Regions from separate parts of the Vibrio sp. 1580 genome, predicted to be linked through region 2. Evidence: riboswitches for the same ligand, from Rfam matches in the RefSeq annotation. Region 2 holds a riboswitch; each other region holds the start of a gene.
The links. A riboswitch is a leader RNA that binds a small molecule or an ion and turns the genes downstream of it on or off. The one in region 2 is predicted to bind thiamine pyrophosphate.
Positions count from the first base shown of each region.

Region 1: linked by a shared signal. The riboswitch ahead of thiB (thiamine ABC transporter substrate binding subunit) and the one ahead of thiC (phosphomethylpyrimidine synthase ThiC) in region 2 are both predicted to bind thiamine pyrophosphate.
Region 3: linked by a shared signal. The riboswitch ahead of thiD (bifunctional hydroxymethylpyrimidine kinase/phosphomethylpyrimidine kinase) and the one ahead of thiC (phosphomethylpyrimidine synthase ThiC) in region 2 are both predicted to bind thiamine pyrophosphate.

Region 1 covers NZ_JAWOVT010000006.1:64,095-67,217, forward strand. The annotation lists gene thiP (thiamine/thiamine pyrophosphate ABC transporter permease ThiP) at 1-877, opposite strand, end outside; gene thiB (thiamine ABC transporter substrate binding subunit) at 919-1,911, opposite strand; TPP riboswitch at 1,984-2,120, opposite strand; gene R7093_RS11225 (flavin prenyltransferase UbiX) at 2,158-2,796, opposite strand; gene mpl (UDP-N-acetylmuramate:L-alanyl-gamma-D-glutamyl-meso-diaminopimelate ligase) at 2,802-3,123, opposite strand, start outside.
Region 2 covers NZ_JAWOVT010000025.1:1,317-4,439, reverse strand. The annotation lists gene thiC (phosphomethylpyrimidine synthase ThiC) at 1-1,908, opposite strand, end outside; TPP riboswitch at 2,072-2,170, opposite strand; gene crcB (fluoride efflux transporter CrcB) at 2,231-2,614, opposite strand; gene R7093_RS22965 (multicopper oxidase family protein) at 2,738-3,123, opposite strand, start outside.
Region 3 covers NZ_JAWOVT010000003.1:3,286-6,408, forward strand. The annotation lists gene R7093_RS05320 (TldD/PmbA family protein) at 1-1,332, opposite strand, end outside; TPP riboswitch at 1,644-1,751, shown strand; gene thiD (bifunctional hydroxymethylpyrimidine kinase/phosphomethylpyrimidine kinase) at 1,849-2,706, shown strand; gene R7093_RS05330 (ABC transporter ATP-binding protein) at 2,696-3,123, shown strand, end outside.

The sequences.
Region 1 (3,123 bases), on a different contig from region 2:
AAAAGGCACCTATGATCCAAAAGCTATCCCAAGCTTTTGACCACCCATGATCCTTCGTTAAATATTGCTGTACCGATGTGCTTCCAGCACTGATAGAAACAGGCCTTGTTAACTTCTGCACTCCAATAGCAAGCAGTCCACATAACAGCATCTGCCACAGCGCCAATAACGCCCCAGCTTGTAAATCAAAATCAAACTTAATCGCTTGGTAAATGGCCAATTCAATGGTGGTGGATTTTGGCCCGCCCCCCAATGCCATTACAGTGGCAAAACTGGTAAAGCACAACATAAACACCAACCCACAAACGTGGGGAAGCTGCTGCCTTAAACGCGGCCATTCTACCCAGCGAAACTTATCCCAATGGCTCATCCCAAGATGCGCGCAAAGCTTATGCTGCTCGGCAGGAATAGACTCCAAGGCTTGCAGAAGCAATCGTGCCGCGTAAGGTAAATTAAAGAACACATGGGCGAGTAAAATGCCGTTCAAACCGTAAATAGAGAATGGCAGTTTAGTGTCGAAACTTTGCAACCACTGCGCCAACAAACCACTGTTGCCATAAATCGCTAACAGCCCAAAAACACCAACCAAAACCGGCAAAACCAGTGTCGATGCAAACAGCTTAAGCAGTAATGATTTACCAATAAATTGGCGACGCGAAAGTGCGTGCGCTACTGGAATGGCAAAGCCAACACTGAGCAATGTGGAAAGAAACGCTTGGTAGAAACTGAACTTGGTGACATGTTGATAGTACGGGTCGCCCCATACCACAGACACATCAAGTGAAGGGGCTTGAACAATCAAAGCACCTAGGGCAGAAATAACAAAGGTCGCGATGATCATCGCGACCCCTAAACCTATTTTTGGAACAGAATTCAAAGGTAAAACCTATCTCATTCAGATGAGGATGGAAACGTCAGCTAAAACGTCAATGCGCTTTGCCATTCGCGAATCCAAGACTTACGCATTTTTGCCACTTCATCAGCACTAAAGCTCAACGACTTGCTTGGAACACTCAAAGTTTCAAAACCTTTAGGTAACTCAACGTCAGTGACTGGGTACATCCAGTTACCCGTTGGCATCGCCGATTGGAACTCATCACTTAAAATGAAACTCATAAATTGATCAGCAAGTTCTGAATTTTTTGCCCCTTTCACTTTGGCGGCTACTTCAACTTGCATGTAGTGGCCTTCAGCAAAATTCGCCGTAGCAAACTTCGAATCGTTTTCCGCAATTAAGTGGTACGCAGGTGAAGTGGTGTAAGAAAGCACTAAATCGGACTCACCATTGAGGAACATAGAATACGCCTCAGACCAACCTTTCGTGACCGTTACGGTTTTGCTCGCTAGCTTCTGCCACGCTTGCGTCACATCGTCGCCATAAATAGATTTCATCCATAGCATTAAGCCTTGGCCCGGCGTTGAAGTCCGCGGATCTTGGTAAATCACTTTCAGATCGTTGCGCGTTTCCACCAGCTCTTTCATGCTTTTCGGCGGATTAGCCAGTTTCTCTTTGTTGTACACAAACGCGAAGTAGCCGTAATCGTACGGTACAAACGTCGTGTCACTCCAACCGTTTGGTAACACTGTGTTAGCCGTATCCACATTGTGCTCGGCAAGCAGATCGGTTTTCTTCGCTTCTGCCATCAGATTGTTATCCAAACCTAATACGATGTCCGCTTTGCTATTACCGCCTTCAAGACGAAGACGATTCAGAATCGACACACCATCGTCCAACGCTACGAAGTTAACGTCACAGCCACATTTTGCTTCAAAAGCTTGCTCGATTTTAGGACCCGGCCCCCAATCTGCGGCAAAAGAGTCGTAGGTATAGATGGTTAATGTGTTTTCAGCGGCAAACGCTGAAGTAGAAGTGATTGCAGCTAAGGCAATCAGATTTAGAGTGGGTTTCACTGCTCGCTCTCCATGAGTATTTCAGAGAAATAAGTTGAGCGGCACAGGGTTTGAGGCGGCTATTAAGGACTTCCAATATCCAGACTCAATTCCTACGCCAGCATTATCTGGTTCAGGTAATACGGGTCCCTAGTTAAACACTTAGGTCTCAGCGCCCCAATGCATTGATTGACTCAATGCTAAATGGGTTTGCTCCCCGATGAGTTGGATGGATTGTAAAGGTATTTGAGTGGTTACACAATCAGCTCACGATCGCTGGTCATAACCCCAACGAGGCACCAAACCTTGCTCAATACCTAAGTGGTCAAGAATTCTCGCCACCATAAAATCCACTAAGTCTTCAATACTCTTTGGCTGATGATAGAAGCCTGGAGCTGCTGGCATGATGGTGACGCCCATTTGCGACAGTTTGTGCATGTTCTCCAGATGTAGCGTTGAAAATGGTGTTTCGCGAACCACGAGCAACAGCTGCCCGCGCTCTTTCATTACCACATCAGCGGCCCGCTCGATCAAGTTATCTGACATACCATGCGCAATCGCTGCAACGCTTCCCGCAGAACATGGGCAAACCACCATTTGCTTTGGTGCAGCAGAACCAGACGCAACCGGTGAGAACCAGTCATCTTTACCGCAAACGGTGATGTTATCGGGATTGCAGTTCAGGTGCTCTACCAATGCTTGCTGCGCCGCTTCTGGGCCACTTGGTAGCTTAAGATTATGCTCGGTTGCCATCACAACACGAGCCGCCGAAGAAATCAGAACGTAGACATGATAATCCGCCGCAACCAAGCATTCTAAAAGACGAAGGCCGTAGGGAGCACCAGAAGCACCCGTTAATGCCAACGTGATGGCTTTTTTATGAGAGGGTTGTGTTTTGTTTTGCATATCAATCAGGCTTTTTGTTTTAACTGCTCAAGAAGTTTTCCGTGAATACCACCAAAGCCACCGTTGCTCATGACTAGAATTTGGTCACCTGGTCGCGCACGTTCGACGATCTTGGCTACAAAGTTATCTATATCCGCATCGACAAACGCTGGCTGTGTGCATTGGTCGGCAATGTCTTGCACAGACCACTCGATATTATCTGGCTGGAACAAGAAGACTTCATCTGCACTGTGTAGTGACTCTGCAAGTGTGTTTTTGTGTACACCTCGCTTCATGGTGGCAGACCGCGGCTCTAACACAGCAAGGATGCGTTTTTCACCTACCTTG
Region 2 (3,123 bases):
GTATAGCTCAGAACCTGACTCTCTAAATTCTTGCGATTTCTGACGCATCCCCTCAAGAGGGTCATCCAGCATTTTGATTGAGATAGCTTGGTCCGCAGCAACTTGCTCTGTGTCTTTCGCATATTCTCGAACCTCTTGCGAGATCTTCATCGAGCAGAACTTTGGCCCGCACATCGAACAGAAGTGAGCAACTTTTCCAGACTCTTGAGGCAAGGTTTCGTCATGGAAAGCGCGCGCGGTATCTGGATCGAGTGATAAGTTGAATTGGTCTTCCCAGCGGAACTCGAAGCGAGCTTTAGAAAGCGCGTTATCACGAACTTGTGCACCAGGATGTCCCTTCGCCAAATCCGCGGCGTGCGCAGCAAGCTTGTAAGTTATCATGCCTACTTTCACGTCTTCTTTGTTTGGTAAACCAAGATGCTCTTTAGGAGTGACGTAGCAAAGCATCGCACAGCCATACCAGCCAATCATGGCAGCACCAATACCTGAAGTAATATGGTCGTAACCTGGAGCAACGTCTGTCGTCAATGGGCCAAGGGTATAGAAAGGAGCTTCATGGCAGTGCTCTAACTGTTCTTCCATGTTCTCTTTGATCATGTGCATTGGAACATGACCAGGACCTTCGATAATCACCTGTACGTCGTATTCCCACGCTATCTTGGTTAACTCACCAAGGGTACGAAGCTCTGCAAATTGCGCTTCGTCGTTAGCATCGGCCACCGAGCCAGGACGCAGACCATCACCGAGAGAAAGTGCCACATCATACTTAGCACAGATTTCACAGATCTCTCGGAAGTGGGTATATAAGAAGCTTTCTTGGTGATGCGCTAAACACCATTTCGCGATGATAGAACCACCACGAGAGACGATGCCAGTAACGCGTTTTGCAGTCATTGGCACATAACGAAGTAGTAAACCGGCATGGATAGTAAAGTAGTCAACGCCCTGCTCTGCTTGCTCAATCAGGGTATCGCGCATCACTTCCCAGTTAAGGTTTTCAGCAACACCATTCACTTTCTCAAGCGCTTGGTACATTGGTACGGTACCGATCGGAACCGGACTGTTACGTAGAATCCACTCGCGAGTTTCGTGAATATTACGTCCAGTAGAGAGATCCATAACGGTATCGCCACCCCAGCGCGTTGCCCATACTAACTTCTCTACTTCTTCTTCAATCGAAGAAGTGACCGATGAGTTACCGATGTTGGCATTCACCTTGACCAAAAAATTACGGCCAATGATCATTGGTTCAGATTCTGGGTGGTTAATATTGGAAGGGATAATAGCGCGACCTTCGGCGACTTCTTTACGCACGAATTCGGCGGTAATATCTTTTGGTAGGTTCGCTCCGAAGCTTTGACCCGGATGCTGTTGATTCAGCACTTCATCGCGATACTTGGCACGCCCCATGTTTTCACGCAGCGCGATATATTCCATTTCTGGGGTAATAATACCTTTGCGAGCATAGTGCAATTGAGTCACACAATGGCCATCTTTGGCACGTCGAATACGTGGTAGATTACCGTAACGAAGATCGTCTAGTGTTTCGTCTTCTAAGCGTTCTTTGGTGTACACCGAGCTTACTTCATCAAGTAGCTCAGTATCGGCGCGCTCTTCAATCCACCCTTCTCTCAGCTTAGGTAAGCCGTTATAGAGGTCTATGGTGTGCTCTGGATCTGTGTATACACCCGACGTATCGTAAACGCGTACTGGCTCATTAGGTTCGAAAATAGGCGCTTCTTTTGTGCCTCCAATAAGGCTATCAGCGAGTGATATTTCACGCATTGGCACACGAATATCTGGACGTGAACCTTCTACGTAGACTTTGCTTGAATTGGGGTACGGTTGTACCGAGAGTGTATCAATGAACTGTTTTGCTTCCAGTCTCGCTTGTTTGCGACTCGACATAGCATTTTTCCTTGCTTTGTTATACTAGATAAAAAGTAATTGGATAAAAATGCTTGGCGGATAGATGCGACAAGAGGAGTCAAATTAAGGCTAGTTAAAGCTTACGATATTTGCCTGTAACAACATTCGACTTTTGATAGGTCAACCAGAAAGAACTCCGGTGTGAATATCTTCTCTTGTTCCCTTCGCAGATTCTAATCTGATCAGGTTCAACGGATCCCGAATTAACGGTCTCAGCCTTATGGCACTCCGACAAGTGATGTCAGTATATAAAAACGGCTTGGTGAAACCAAGCCGACCTGTTCAATTTTTAACTACTTTGCTAGCTGCGCATCAATAATTGAAAGCCTATCCACGCAGCTGAAATACTTAACACTACATTCAACAATACGTTCAACCCCATCTTAAAGAAAGCGCCCTGCTGCATAAGCAACACATTATCCATCGAGAAGGTGGAAAACGTCGTTAGTGCCCCTAAAAAACCCAAGCCAATCACTTGTCGCCAAGGTTCCGTTGCCAAAAGTTCATTATCGAAAGCTGCTATCAATAAGCCCATCATAAATGAGCCAACAACGTTAACGGTTAACGTACCATATGGAAAACCACGCCCCAATAAAATGACACAAAGTTCAGAAATTAAGTAACGAGAACATGCACCAAATGCACCACCCAATGCAATAAAACCCAAAACGGATAGTTGTCCCATAATTCCCCCAGAAAAGTTAATGGCGACATTGTAATCAAATTTACGGCAATAGTGATTATACAATCTTAGAATTCAGCAAAGTATAGCGCTTAAAACTTATCAAGATTTTAAAAGTTACAGGAGTCACTTTACTTCAATGTACCCCATCAAACCCGTCTTCATATGTTCAATTACATGACAATGGTACATCCAACGCCCTGGGTTATCTGCAACAAATGCCGCTTTCGCACTGCCGTTTTTTCCAAGTAAGACCGTATCGGTATGAAACGGTTCGTCGAGTTTTTTGCCATCTAACTCAAGAACCGTAAATGTGTGTCCATGAAGATGAATAGGATGATGATATTGGGTGACGTTCTTTAGGTTGAAGATATAGGTTTTTCCAATCTCCAATGTTGAAAGCGGCGCTGGAATATTATCTTTGCTCATTCCCTCCCAAGCCCGTTTGTTCATCAGCCAGAATTGGGGGATCGCTTTGCCCGATTGATCAGCAGGAGTGATCGCCCCCTCCC
Region 3 (3,123 bases), on a different contig from region 2:
TGTTGTTGGCACTGAGCCACTCACGGAACCACACATGCCCGGCGCAAGCGCCATGTCCTTACCAACCATGCTGATTTCTTTCAACACTTTTGGACCTGTGCTGATCAGCGTTGCTGTTTTCAGAGGCTTGGTGATTTTGCCATTTTCAATGAGATAAGCTTCACGAACAGCAAAGTTAAACTCACCCGTGCCCGGTTGAACCGAGCCGCCGCCCATCTTCTTCGCATAGATGCCACGTTCGATGCCTGCCAGCATATCATCAAGTGAATGCTCGCCTTCTTCGATAAAGGTGTTACGCATACGCGAGGTTGGTGCGAACTTGTAGTTTTGACGACGACCAGAACCCGTTGGCTCGTAACCTGTCTTCATGCCACCCATTTTATCGACCATGAAGCTGGTTAGCTTACCGTCTTTGATCAATTGAGTGCGCTGAGTCTTCATACCTTCGTCATCAACATGAATCGAGCCCCATTCGTTGGTCATGGTGCCATCATCGACCGCATTCACTGCGGTGTGAGCAACCATTTCGCCCATCTTGTCGTGGAATACTGAAGCTTTCTTCGCAACTGAAGTGGTTTCTAGCAAGTGACCACATGCTTCATGGAAGATAACGCCGCCAAAGCCGTTACCAATCACCACCGGCATTTCACCCGATGGACAAGCATCTGCGCCAAGTTTTACTAACGCTTGCTGCGCGATAGTTTGACCTAGCTCTTTGGCATCAAGCTGTTCACTGAATTCCCAACCAGCAAGAGCGCCAGGACCTTCCATACCAGAAGACTGCTCATTACCTTTTTGCGCGACAGTGTTACCAGCAACACGAATGTAGTGGCGAGTATCGTCAACGTGTAGACCTTCTGAGTTGAAGATAGACACTTGTTGTTCACGCTGAAGCACGCTGCCAATAAACTGGCTGATATGCTCACTCTCAGCACGTGCGGCTTGGTCAACTTTCAATAGAAACGCGATTTTTGAATCTAGGTTAGCATCCTTACTTAGCGGCATGCGGCAACCATGTTGGATTGGGTAGCGGTTCAAATTCAAAGAACCCGCTGACGCGATTTGCTCACGCTTGTCTTTTGCAGCAAGCAGCGAGGTTACGCGCTTTAGTTCGGCTTCATCTGTGCTGTTGGTGTAACCGTAAAGCACCTTATGACCGAAAAAAAGACGAATACCGATACCAAAATCGATACCCGAGTTAACCTTATCCACTTCACCAGATGCGAGCTGGACAGTGTTGGTTTGGTGATGTTCAACGAATAGTTCAGCGAAATCAGCCCCCAAAAAGAGCGCATGATCGATCACTGACTTCGCTGTTACAGAATTAAGCATGAAGTCTCCTTGCTCGATGATCGTCTTAGCCATCCTAATTAACTGTGAAAAAGTTCAACAAAGTTAAATTGGCAACACGTTAAATTTTAACAGTTTTTTAACCTTGTTTTATGCTAATCCTTGCTTAACGAGACCACGATTATTTATTAAATATTCCAGGTTCTGCTCATTCACCAGAGCGTTGCACTAGTAAATTCCACCCAGCAAACCATTTAGGTGCTTACTTTATCACTCACCTCGCATAATTGAATACTCATTATAATTACGCTCAAAAAACGTATCCCTTCCGCAATGGTCCTGCTATCATCCGAACGAAATAGTCGGGGGGCCACACGACAAGTGTTGGCTGAGATCGAAATTCGAGACCCGTTGAACCTGATTCAGTTAGCACTGACGTAGGGAACTATGCACACTTTGCCTTTCGTCGCCCCTCTTAGGTAAGCGATAGCGATCGAAAAATCGATCTATCTGCAATGGTCAAGGTCAGTTCCTATACGTCTTGTAGTAGGAGCGACCATGACGCAGCAATCACAACCTCATTCACATCAAACGCCAGCCTTGCCTACCCCTATCGTATTGACCATCGCGGGCTCAGACAGTGGTGGCGGTGCAGGTATTCAAGCTGACATCAAAGCGATGTCCGCAACTGGTAGCTTTGCCTGCTCAGTGATTACCGCCATCACCTCACAAAACACTCAAGGCGTCTCTGCGATTTTCCCAATTCCTCTCGACCATGTAGAGAGTCAACTCGATGCGGTATTCACCGACCTCAACATCGTTGCAGTAAAAGTGGGCATGCTGGCCGATTCCAACATCATCAAAGTCGTTGCTGACAAAATTAAACAATACCAGCCAAAACACCTCGTGATTGACCCTGTAATGGTGGCCACCAGCGGCGATCTATTACTGGAACAGTCGGCAATCAGCACTTTAAAAGAAGAATTGATTCCGCTCGCAGACATCATTACCCCTAACCTACCCGAAGGCGCAGCATTGACGGGTAAGCCAATGCCTCAATCAGAATCTGAAATGAACGATATGATTACCGACCTTCGTGCGCTTGGCGCCAAAGCTATTCTGCTCAAAGGCGGTCACCTTGAAGAAAATGAAAACAGCAACGATCTGCTTATCATGCAAGACAGTGCCGAGTTAATTAGCGCCAAGCGATTTCCAACCAAAAACACCCATGGCACAGGCTGTACACTTTCTTCCGCCATTGCGTCTTATCTTGGCCAAGGCAACAACCTACACAAAGCGGTGCACCTGGGTAAGCAGTACATCAGCCAAGCTATCGCGCACGCTGATGAATTGGATGTAGGTAAAGGCCATGGCCCTGTGAACCACTTTTTTGCGGGTCATACTTATGTTCGCTAACGCGATTGGCATTCAGCTTTCCGATGCTAGTCTGCGATACAAAGACAGCCAAACACCAACGCTAGCAGGGTTGAGTATGACTATTCCTGCTAATCAATGGACAGTGTTACTTGGTCGCAGTGGCTGCGGAAAAACGACGATCCTTCGTTATCTAGCGGGTTTGTTAGACGACAAAGTCGAATGGCATGGCGAGTTAACGACCACGGATGGCATCACCTTACACAAGCGTATTGCCTACATGGCGCAGCAAGACTTGTTGCTGCCGTGGTTGAATGTGTTAGACAACGTCTGCCTCAGTTCTCGATTTTCTCAAGAGCAAGCACCAGAACAAAATAAACAACGTGCACTGACTTTACTCAGCCAAGTGGGACTCGCCGATTACCCGGATGCTAAGCCAGCTCAGCTCTCTGGCGGCAT